Minwuia thermotolerans: one gene and its partner. The protein of the gene in region 1 interacts with the protein of each later gene in a pairwise test. Links are inferred from orthologs where the notes say so. Each region holds a gene or a part of one and is shown in the gene's direction. Other genes may lie near its edges.

Region 1 (5,019 bases):
ACATGGCTGCCTGTCGTTCCGGCGCGAGAAGTACATCGAGTTCGGCGGCCCCAACGGCGGCGACGGCGGCAAGGGCGGCGACGTCATCGCCGAAGCCGTCGAAGGGCTCAACACCCTGATCGATTTCCGCTACCGCCAGCACATCCGCGCCGACAACGGCCGTCCCGGCGAGGGCGCGAACCGCACCGGGGCCAATGGCGCCGACGCGGTTTTCCAGGTTCCCATCGGCACCCAGATCCTGGACGAGGAAGGCGAGGAGGTCATCGCCGACCTGACCTATGCCGGCGACCGCGTGGTGCTGCTGAAGGGCGGCAATGGCGGTTTCGGCAACGCCCACTACAAGTCGTCGACGAACCGCGCGCCGCGCCGCGCCGACAATGGCTGGCCGGGCGAGGAAATGCGGGTGACGCTCAGGCTGAAGCTGATCGCCGATGTCGGGCTCGTGGGCCTGCCCAACGCCGGCAAGTCGACCTTTCTGTCCGCCGTCAGCCGCGCCAGCCCCAGGATCGCCGACTACCCCTTCACCACGCTGCATCCCAGCCTCGGCATCGTCGAACAGGACGGCAAGCGCTTCGTCGTGGCCGATATCCCGGGCCTGATCGAGGGCGCGCACGAGGGCGTCGGCCTGGGCACACGGTTTCTTGGGCATATCGAGCGCTGCCGGGCGCTGTTTCATCTGGTGGACGGCACCGCGGAGGATCCGGCCGGAAACTACCGCACCGTCCGGGCCGAACTGGAGGCCTATGGCGCGGGACTGGAGGAGAAGGTCGAGATCGTCGGCCTGAACAAGGCCGACGCCATGTCCGAGGAGGAAATCGCCGAGCGCCGCGCCGCCCTGATCGAGGCGTCCGGCCGCGAGGTTGTTGTGCTCTCCGGCGTTTCCGGGCGGGGCGTGCCCGAGGCGCTGCGCATCCTGCGCCGCGCGGTCGAGGCGGAACGGCCGAAGCCGGGACAGGAGGCGGAACCTTGGCGGCCCTGAGGGGCGCGGCGCGCCTGACCGGCGCCAGGCGGCTGGTGGTCAAGATCGGCTCGGCCCTGCTGGTCGATCAGGCGAGCGGGGAACTGCGCCGGGACTGGCTGGCGGCGCTGGCCGCCGACGTGGCCGAGGCGCGAGCGCGGGGCCAGGATGTGGCCATCGTCTCCTCCGGGTCCATCGCGCTCGGACGGCGGCGGCTGGACATCCCGCGCCGCCGTCAGCGGCTGGAGGACAAGCAGGCTGCGGCGGCCGTGGGGCAGATCGCGCTGGCCCATGCCTGGCAGGAGGCGCTGGCCGCGCACGGGCTGGATTGCGGCCAGATCCTGGTCACCTTCGGCGCCACCGAGAATCGCCGCCAGTATCTCAACGCCCGCTCCACCCTGGAGACCCTGTTCCGGCTGGGTTGCGTGCCCGTGATCAACGAGAACGACACCGTGGCGACCGCCGAGATTCGTTATGGCGACAACGATCGCCTCGCCGCCCGCGTGGCGCAGATGATCACGGCCGACTGCCTGGTCCTGCTGTCCGACGTCGACGGTCTCTACACCGCTGATCCGGCGAGCGACTCCACGGCTGTTTTCGTGGCCGAGGTCGAGGCGCTGGACGAAACCGTCATGGCCATGGCGGGGACGAGCCGCAGCGGCGTCGGCGTCGGCGGCATGGCGACCAAGCTGCAGGCGGCGCAGATCGCCGTCGCCGCCGGCTGCAACATGGCCATCGCCGACGGCCGGGTGCTGCACCCGTTGAAGCGCGTGGCCGAGGGCGCCCGCTGCACCTGGTTCGCCGCCAACCAGACGCCGCGCACGGCGCGCAAGCAGTGGATCGCGAGCGCCCTGAAGCCCAGCGGCGCCCTGGTCATCGACGATGGCGCGGCGCGGGCGCTGGCGAAGGGCCGCAGCCTGTTGCCGGCCGGGGTGCGCGCGGTGGACGGCGACTTCGATCGCGGCGACGCGGTGTGGATCCGCGACGGCGGCGGCCGCGTGCTGGGCCGGGGCCTGTCGGCCTACGAGGCGTCCAACGCGCGGCGGATCGCGGGCCACAAGAGCGATGAAATAGAGACCCTGCTCGGCTATCGTGGCCGCGACGAGATGATCCATCGCGACGACCTGGTGCTGGAAATCGTGGAAGAGGAGCTTCGGTCATGAGTGTAGTGGAAGCCGATTTCGCCGGCGATGCAGACCTCGGCGGACGTATCGCGGAGATGGGCCGGGCAGCCCGGGCTGCCGCCCAGGCGCTGGCTGTCGCCCCGGCAGAAGCGAAGAACCGCGCCCTGACTGCCGCCGCCGCCGCGATCCGGGACCGCGCGGGCTCGATCCTTGCCGCCAACCAGGTCGATATCGAGGGCGCCGAGGCCGCCGGCCTTTCGGCGCCGCTGATCGACCGCGCCAGACTGGACCGCGCCCGGCTGGAAGCCGTGGCGAAGGGCCTGGAGGACATTGCCGCGCTCGCCGATCCGGTGGGCTCGGTGATGGCCGAGTGGGAGCGGCCGAACGGGCTGAAGATCCAGCGCGTGCGCACGCCGCTCGGCGTCGTCGGCGTGATCTACGAGAGCCGCCCCAACGTGACCGCCGACGCCGGGGGTCTCTGCCTCAAGGCGGGCAACGCGGTGATCCTGCGCGGCGGCCGCGAGGCGTTCCATACCAACACCGCCCTGCATGCCGCCCTGGTCGAGGGCCTGAAGGCCGCCGGCCTGCCCGAGGCGTCGATCCAGCTCGTCGCCACCACGGACCGCGCCGCTGTCGGCTACATGCTGGGCGCGGCGGAGTATATCGACGTGATCGTCCCGCGGGGCGGCAAGTCGCTGGTCGAACGGGTCCAGCAGGAGGCCCGCATGCCGGTCTTCGCCCATCTGGAGGGGCGCTGCCACGTCTATGTCCACGCCGCGGCGAATCCGGAAATGGCGCGCGACATCGCGGTCAACGCGAAGATGCGGCGCACCTCGATCTGCGGCTCGGCGGAGACTTTGCTGATCGACCGCGCCATCGCCGGGAAGACCGGCCGCGACATCGTCGCCGCGCTGATCGAGGCGGGCTGCGAAGTGCGCGGCGACAAGGGCGTCGCCGCCCTGGACGACCGCGTCGTCCCGGCCCGGCCCGAGGACTGGGACACCGAGTATCTCGCCCCGATCATCAGCGCGGCGCTGGTCGACGGCGTGGAGCAGGCGATCGATCACATCCGCGCCCACGGCTCCGAGCACACCGACGCCATCGTCACCGACGACGCCGAAACGGCGGCGCGGTTCCTCAACGAGGTGAATTCGGCCATCGTCATGCACAACGCCTCAACCCAGTTCGCCGATGGCGGCGAGTTCGGCATGGGCGCGGAGATCGGCATCGCCACGGGGAAGATGCACGCCCGCGGCCCCGTCGGCGTGGAGCAGCTCTGCAGCTTCAAGTACGTCGTGCGCGGCACGGGCCAGACCCGCCCCTGAATGCCCCACCGCGGACTTCGCATCGGCCTGCTGGGCGGCTCGTTCAACCCGGCGCATGACGGCCATCGCCATCTCAGCCTGGAAGCCCTGCACCGGCTCGCCCTCGACGAGGTCTGGTGGCTGGTCTCGCCGCAGAACCCGCTGAAGGCGACGAAGGGCATGGCCCCGCTGGCCCGCCGCCTCGAATTCGCCGAACGGCTGGCCCGCCATCCGCGGATCAGGGTCACCGACATCGAAGCGCGGATGGCCACCCGCTACACGGTCGACACGCTGTCCGAACTGAGGCGCCGCCATCCCGACGAGCGCTTCGTCTGGCTGATGGGCGCCGACAATCTGCGCCAGCTTCCCGGCTGGGACCGCTGGACGGAAATGATGGCGCTCGTGCCCGTTGCCGTATTCGACCGCGAGCCCTATTCTTGGAACGTCCTGACGGGGCAGGCGGCGACCCGGTTCCGGCGCGCCTATTGGCGGCAGTCGGACGTGCGGGCGCTGGCGGATGCGAAACCGCCGGCGTGGTCCTTCATAAGGATGCGGCGGCACCCCATGTCGGCGACGAAGGTCAGGGCGCACGGCGCCACCCCCTGGCCTGTCGAGAACCCCTTGTAACGGCGCCGCCAAAGGAGGACAGCCATCGTCGACCGCGATGCTGCACACGGGCCCGTGGACGAACTGCTGGGCCTGATCACGACGACCCTCGAGGACAACAAGGCCGAGGATCTCGTGCGAATTGACCTGGAAGGCAAGACGGACATCGCCGATCACATGCTGGTCGCCTCGGGGCGCTCGGCACGGCACGTCTCGGCCATTGCCGACCATGTCGTCGAGAAACTGAAGGACGCCGGACACGGCCGGGCCCGCGTCGAGGGCGCGGGCGCCTGCGACTGGGTTCTGGTGGATGCGGGCGACGTCATCGTCCACATCTTCCGCCCGGAAGTCCGGGACTTCTACAACCTCGAGAAGATGTGGGCCGCCGAGCTGTCGAAGCCGGAAGCGGACTTCGCGACCGGCTGACTTGCTCCGCATCGCCATCTGCAGCATAGGCCGGTTCGGCCGCGGGCCGGAGCGGACGCTGTTCGACGTCTATGCGAAGCGCCTGCCCTGGCCGCTGGACCTGCACGAGCTGGAAGACCGCAAGGGGGGTTCGGACGCCGAGCGGAACCGGCGCGAGAACGCGTTGCTGCGGGAGCGCGCCGCCGACGCCCAGGCGGTGATCGCCCTCGACGAGCGTGGCCGGGAACTGGACAGCCGGGCCTTCGCGGCCGCGCTGGGGGGCTTCGCCGATGCCGGTCGGCGCGATATCGCCATCCTGGTCGGCGGCGCCGACGGGCTGGATGACGAGACCCGGGCGATGGCCGATCTCACAGTCAGCTTCGGCCGCCTTACCTGGCCGCACCTGATCGTCCGCGCCATGCTCGCCGAGCAGCTCTACCGCGCCCACACCATCCTGACCGGCCACCCCTATCACCGGGACTGACCGGGCTGGCGGGTGGGCGGCTCCTATTTCTCCGGCAGGCTGCGCAGAAAGGCGATGATCGCGTCCATGTCAGGCTCGGAGATGTTCGCGTAATAGCCATAGGGCATGGGCGGCAGCATCTTCGAGCCGTCGGGGCGC
Region 2 (4,975 bases), on another replicon or contig:
AGTCCTCCCGGTCCGTCAGGCCGAGCAGGCCGATCGAGACCAGCCAGTTGACGTCGGAGCCGGCGAGACGGCCGAAGGCCAGCACGTCGATCGCCGACCATGGCTTCGGTTCGAAGGCGAACAGCCGGTACTCGTGAGGCAGTTCGTCCAGCCTGGCGACATAGGCGTTGACGCCCTCGGCGAAACGGTCGAGCCAGAGTTTCGTTTCCGCCGGCAGTGCCGGGTAGTTGGCCTCGGCCGCGCGGCGGTAGCCGATGGTGCGGAGCGTCTGGTCCAGGTCCGCTGCCAGCGGACCCGCGACCTCGGCCAGCTGACCGCTGGCGGCGCGCCGCAGGATCTCCATCTGGCCAAGCCTCAGATGCGCGTGGACATAGCCCAGCGCATAGGCGCCGTCCGCGTCGGACTCGGCGGTGATCCACGGCACCATGTGCGCGTTCCAGCGAATCTCCACAGGTGCCGAGACATCCAGCCCCTCCGTCTCCAGCCCCGCAATCCGACTTTCCACCGTCACCGGCTCGGGCACCGACGTCAGCAGACTGCAGCCGCCGATCAGCGCCGCCACGGCAACCGTCGACAACAGGGTTGAAATGCGTCGCGTCATGAGCTGCGCTTCCTCCGGAACGGCACTGGCCTCATCTACGTGCGCGAGGGGTATCCGGATGACAAGTGAAGGCAGGCCGTTTCCGCGCGGCGGTTACAAATCGTAATTCCGGCGCGGGATTTCGGCCAGGGGCCGGTCAGGGTCCGGTCGGTTCCTGCACGATGATCGTGAAGCATGCGCCAAGACCCGGCGTCGAACGCGCTTCGACGCGCCCGCCGAGCGAGGCCACCTCCGACAGCGCCACGTCGAGGCCGATACCCCGGCCGGCGTAGAGGCTGACGTCCGCGGCGCCGCTGACGCCCGGCTGGAAGACCCGCGCGGACAGTTCGTCCGGCAATCCCGCACCGTCATCGGAAACTTCGACGGTAAGCAGGCCGCCGGTGCGGTGGACGGCTATCGCGATGGCGCCGCACCGCGGCTTGCCCAGCGCAGACCGCCGATCCGGCGTCTCGATGCCGTGAACGATGGCGTTGCGGACCAGATGCTGCAGCGCCCGGGTGAGCGCCGCGCGGCTCTTGTTGTCGATCCGGAGGTCGCCGCCGGTGATGCTCAGTTCGGCTTCCTTGCCCAGGGAGGTGGAGATTTGCCCGATCATCCGCTCCGCCCACCACAGGCACTGGGTGAATGCGCCCTCCCCGGCCAACCCGGTGGCCGCGGGCGGACCCGTGTCGCTTTCCGAATCCAGCAGCCGCCGCGCCTCCGACACGCGGTGCGCCACGTCGAGGCCATCGCCGCCGCGGCCCATGACTCCTTCGAGTTCGTGCAGCGCGCCGGCAAGCTCGGAAAGACCGAGAAATCCAACCGCGCCCTTGACCGTGTGCAGATCGCGCAGCGCCCTGTCCCGGCCTGCGGGGTTGTCGCGGGCGGCTTCGACAGCCTCGATGGCTCGGCGGACATCGGCCAGCACTTCGGCCCGATGGTTGTCGGCCGCGTCTTCCTGGATCGCAATAGTCATGGATGAACGGTATTCAGACCCCGAGACAGAACAGACTCGCAGGAGACGCTTAATTTTGGATGAAGCCGCCGCACCCCTGATCCGGTTCGACCCGCCGCTGATCCGCGCCACATTGCTCAGGCGCTACAAGCGGTTCCTGGCCGACGTGCGTCTGGAGGACGGACGCGAGGTCACGGCCCACTGCCCCAACCCCGGTTCCATGCTGAGCCTGATCGACGGCGGAGCGCAGACCGTCTGGCTCACGCCGGTCGACAACCCGGCGCGCAAGCTGAAGTGGACGCTGGAACTGATCGAGGCCGGCGGCGCCATGGTCTGCGTCAACACCCAGCGGCCAAACGCCATCGCGGAAGCGGCGCTGGCGGCCGGGACGATCCCTGAGCTGGCCGGCTATCCGGTCCGCCGCCGGGAGGTCCGCTATGGCGAGCACTCCCGCATCGACCTGTTGCTGCAGGCAGAGGGGCGTCCGGATTGCTATGTCGAGGTCAAGGGCGTGACCCTCTCCCGCCAGGCGGGCCTGGTCGAGTTCCCGGATTCTGTGACAAGAAGAGGCGCCAAGCACCTGAAAGAACTGACCGCAATGGCGGCGCGCGGCCATCGGGCGGTGATGCTGTTCCTCAGCCCCAGGGGCGACGGACAGGTCTTCCGCCCCGCCGCCGATGTCGATTCCGCCTACGCCGCAGGGCTCGCCGCCGCGATGGACGCCGGGGTGGAAGCGGTCTGCCGGACTTGCCACGTTTCCGCGCTGGGCATATATCCGGGCGACGCCATTCCCGTCCTCATCGACTGAGCGCCATATGAACTACATCTCGGCGGACAACGCACCGGTCCGCAACACCGGCCAGATCAAGCTGCACGACGCGGCCGCCTTCGATGGCATGCGCGCCGCGGGGCGGCTGGCCGCCGAGACGCTCGACATGATCGTCGGGCACGTGAAGCCGGGCGTGACCACGGAAGAGCTCGACGGACTCTGCCACGAGTTCATCACCGCCCGGGGCGCGGTGCCGGCGCCGCTCAACTACCGGGGTTTCCCCAAGTCAATCTGCACGTCCATCAACCATGTGGTCTGCCACGGCATACCCGGCCCGCGGGCGCTGAAGGACGGCGACATCATGAACATCGACGTCACCGTCATCCTGGACGGCTGGCACGGCGACACCAGCCGCATGTTCCACGTCGGCAAGCCGAAGAAGAAGTCGGAGCGTCTGATCGACGTCACCTACGAGGCCATGATGCGCGGCATCCGGGCCGTCAGGCCCGGCGCCCGCCTGGGCGACATCGGCGCGGCGATCCAGGAATACGCGGAGGCCGAGCGCTGCTCGGTCGTGCGCGACTTCTGCGGTCACGGCCTGGGCCGCGTCTTCCACGACGCGCCCAACGTGCTGCATTACGGCCAGGCGAACTCCGGCATCGAACTGAAGCCCGGGATGTTCTTCACCGTCGAGCCGATGATCAATCTGGGCGACTGGCGGGTGAAGATTCTGGAGGACGGCTGGACCGCCGTGACCCGCGACCGCTCGCTGTCGGCGCAGTTCGAGCACTCGATCGGCATTACCGAAGACGGCGTGGAGATCTTCACGGAATCGCCGGCGGGCCTGCACAAGCCCCCCTACGGCTGAGGCGGCGGGGCGCAGCCATGGCGGAAGCGAAGCGCGCCGGCACGGAAAAGCCCCACTACCACGGTCACCGGCAGCGGGTCCGCGAGAAGCTGATCGAGAGCGGTCCCGACGCGTTCCGGGATTACGAACTGCTGGAGATCGTGCTCTGGGCCGCCAACCCGCGCGGCGACACCAAGCCGCTGGCAAAGCGCCTGATCGAGCATTTCGGCGACTACGCCCATGTGATCACGGCCAGTCCCGAGCAGCTCCGCGAGGTGCCCGGCATCGGCGACGCCGCGGTGGCCGCCATCCGCATCGTCGAGGTCTCGGCCGTCCGCCTCGCCCGCGCCCGGGTGATGCACCGGGATGTCGTGCTGTCCTCCTGGCAGGCCCTGCTCGACTACTGCAACGCCACCAAGCGCTACAAGGCGACCGAGGAGTTCCATGTCCTGTTCCTCAACCGCAAGAACGTGCTGATCGCCGACGAGGTGCAGCAGAAGGGCACGGTCGACCACACGCCGGTCTATCCGCGGGAGATCGTCAAGCGCGCGCTCAACCTGGAAGCCTCGGCGCTGATCATGGTTCACAACCACCCCTCCGGCGACCCGACGCCGTCCCGCGCCGACATCGAGATGACGAAGCAGGTCCGCGACGCCGCCCGGGCGGTGGGCCTGATGCTGCACGATCACCTGGTGATCGGCCGCGACGAACCCTTCAGCTTTCGCTCGAACGGATTGATCTAACCCCCGAACACTTCGGAGAATTTCTTCTTCAGCGCGGCATCGAGATCGGCCATCGACGCGGTGACGCCCAAATCGGCGAACGACGTCACGCCATAGTCACTGATGCCACAGGGGACGATGCCGCCGAAATGGTCCAGGTCGGGGTTCAGGTTGATGGCGATGCCGTGGAAACTGACCCAGCGCCGGAGCCGGATGCCGAGCGCGGCGATCTTCTTCTCGCCCTCGGCGGTCTCGACCCAGACACCGACGCGGCCCTGGCGCCGTTCACCGGCGATGCCGAATTCGGCAAGCGTCCCGATCACCCAGCGTTCCAGGTCGTTGACGAAGCGCCGGACATCGGGTCCGCGGCGGCGCAGGTCCAGCATGACATAGCCGACGCGCTGGCCGGGCCCGTGATAGGTGTACTCGCCGCCCCGCCCCGTCCGGTGCACGGGGAAGCGGTCTGGTGTCAGCAGATCGGCCGCATCGGCCGAAGTGCCCGCGGTATAGAGCGGCGGGTGCTCCAGCAGCCAGACGCACTCGTCCGCGCCCTCGTCGCGGATCGCCGCCGCGCGGTGCTCCATCCACTCGACCGCCGCCGGATAGTCGACCGGCTCTGCCGATTCTCGCCATTCCACCGTCATGGGCCGCCGCCCTTTACCTTCCGCTAACCGGTTTCTGCCTAGATGGTGCGCATGAACGATGACGAAAACAAAGCCCAGCCCGAGAGCATCGCCGACAATTTCGACCTGGCCATAGCCGACGTCGATGTCGAGATATCCGTCGTCCTGGGTCGCGCCCAGATGCCGATCCATCAGCTTCTCAAGATGGGCCGCGGCGCGGTGATCGAACTCGATTCCGGCGTCGACGACCCGGCCTGGATCCTCGCCAACAACCAGGTCATCGCCCGCGGCGAGATCGTCGTCACCGGCGAGCATGTGGGCATTTCCGTCCTGGAGAAGGTGAAGGCCTTCCAGTAGGCCCCGCCCGCGCTATTCTCCCCACGGATCAATTGCCGGTGGAGACGGAAAGCATGTCGGACGAACTCAGGCGGATGGTCAGCGAGCGCATGACGCCCTTCGGCGCGCTCCTCGGGATCGAG

The links. The genes of interacting proteins can lie anywhere in the genome.
Region 2: the proteins of CWC60_RS15535 (region 1) and sfsA interact in binary tests that used the Escherichia coli proteins (3 or more experiments, as listed by UniProt). The link is inferred for Minwuia thermotolerans from one-to-one orthologs.

What each region holds. Positions count from the first base shown.
Region 1 is NZ_PIGG01000048.1:21,727-26,745, forward strand. What follows is about bases 1,263-4,262. They hold CWC60_RS15535 (glutamate-5-semialdehyde dehydrogenase), read left to right. Parts: upstream 1,263-2,117; coding sequence 2,118-3,407; downstream 3,408-4,262. Other genes in these bases: proB (glutamate 5-kinase), read left to right, coding at 1,263-2,121; CWC60_RS15540 (nicotinate-nucleotide adenylyltransferase), read left to right, coding at 3,408-4,013; rsfS (ribosome silencing factor), read left to right, coding at 4,068-4,262. Outside these bases: GTPase ObgE, read left to right, coding at 1-979; more of proB, read left to right, coding at 967-1,262; more of rsfS, read left to right, coding at 4,263-4,418; 23S rRNA (pseudouridine(1915)-N(3))-methyltransferase RlmH, read left to right, coding at 4,420-4,881; CWC60_RS15555 (c-type cytochrome), read right to left, coding at 4,905-5,019. UniProt on the Escherichia coli protein: Catalyzes the NADPH-dependent reduction of L-glutamate 5-phosphate into L-glutamate 5-semialdehyde and phosphate. The product spontaneously undergoes cyclization to form 1-pyrroline-5-carboxylate.
Region 2 is NZ_PIGG01000022.1:59,510-64,484, reverse strand. What follows is about bases 534-3,489. They hold sfsA (DNA/RNA nuclease SfsA), read left to right. Parts: upstream 534-1,635; coding sequence 1,636-2,343; downstream 2,344-3,489. Other genes in these bases: radC (RadC family protein), read left to right, coding at 3,190-3,489; map (type I methionyl aminopeptidase), read left to right, coding at 2,351-3,172; CWC60_RS04745 (ATP-binding protein), read right to left, coding at 738-1,556; CWC60_RS04750 (penicillin acylase family protein), read right to left, coding at 534-601. Outside these bases: more of CWC60_RS04750, read right to left, coding at 1-533; more of radC, read left to right, coding at 3,490-3,894; lipoyl(octanoyl) transferase LipB, read right to left, coding at 3,891-4,511; CWC60_RS04720 (FliM/FliN family flagellar motor switch protein), read left to right, coding at 4,569-4,853; CWC60_RS04715 (PaaI family thioesterase), read left to right, coding at 4,907-4,975. UniProt on the Escherichia coli protein: Binds to DNA non-specifically. Could be a regulatory factor involved in maltose metabolism.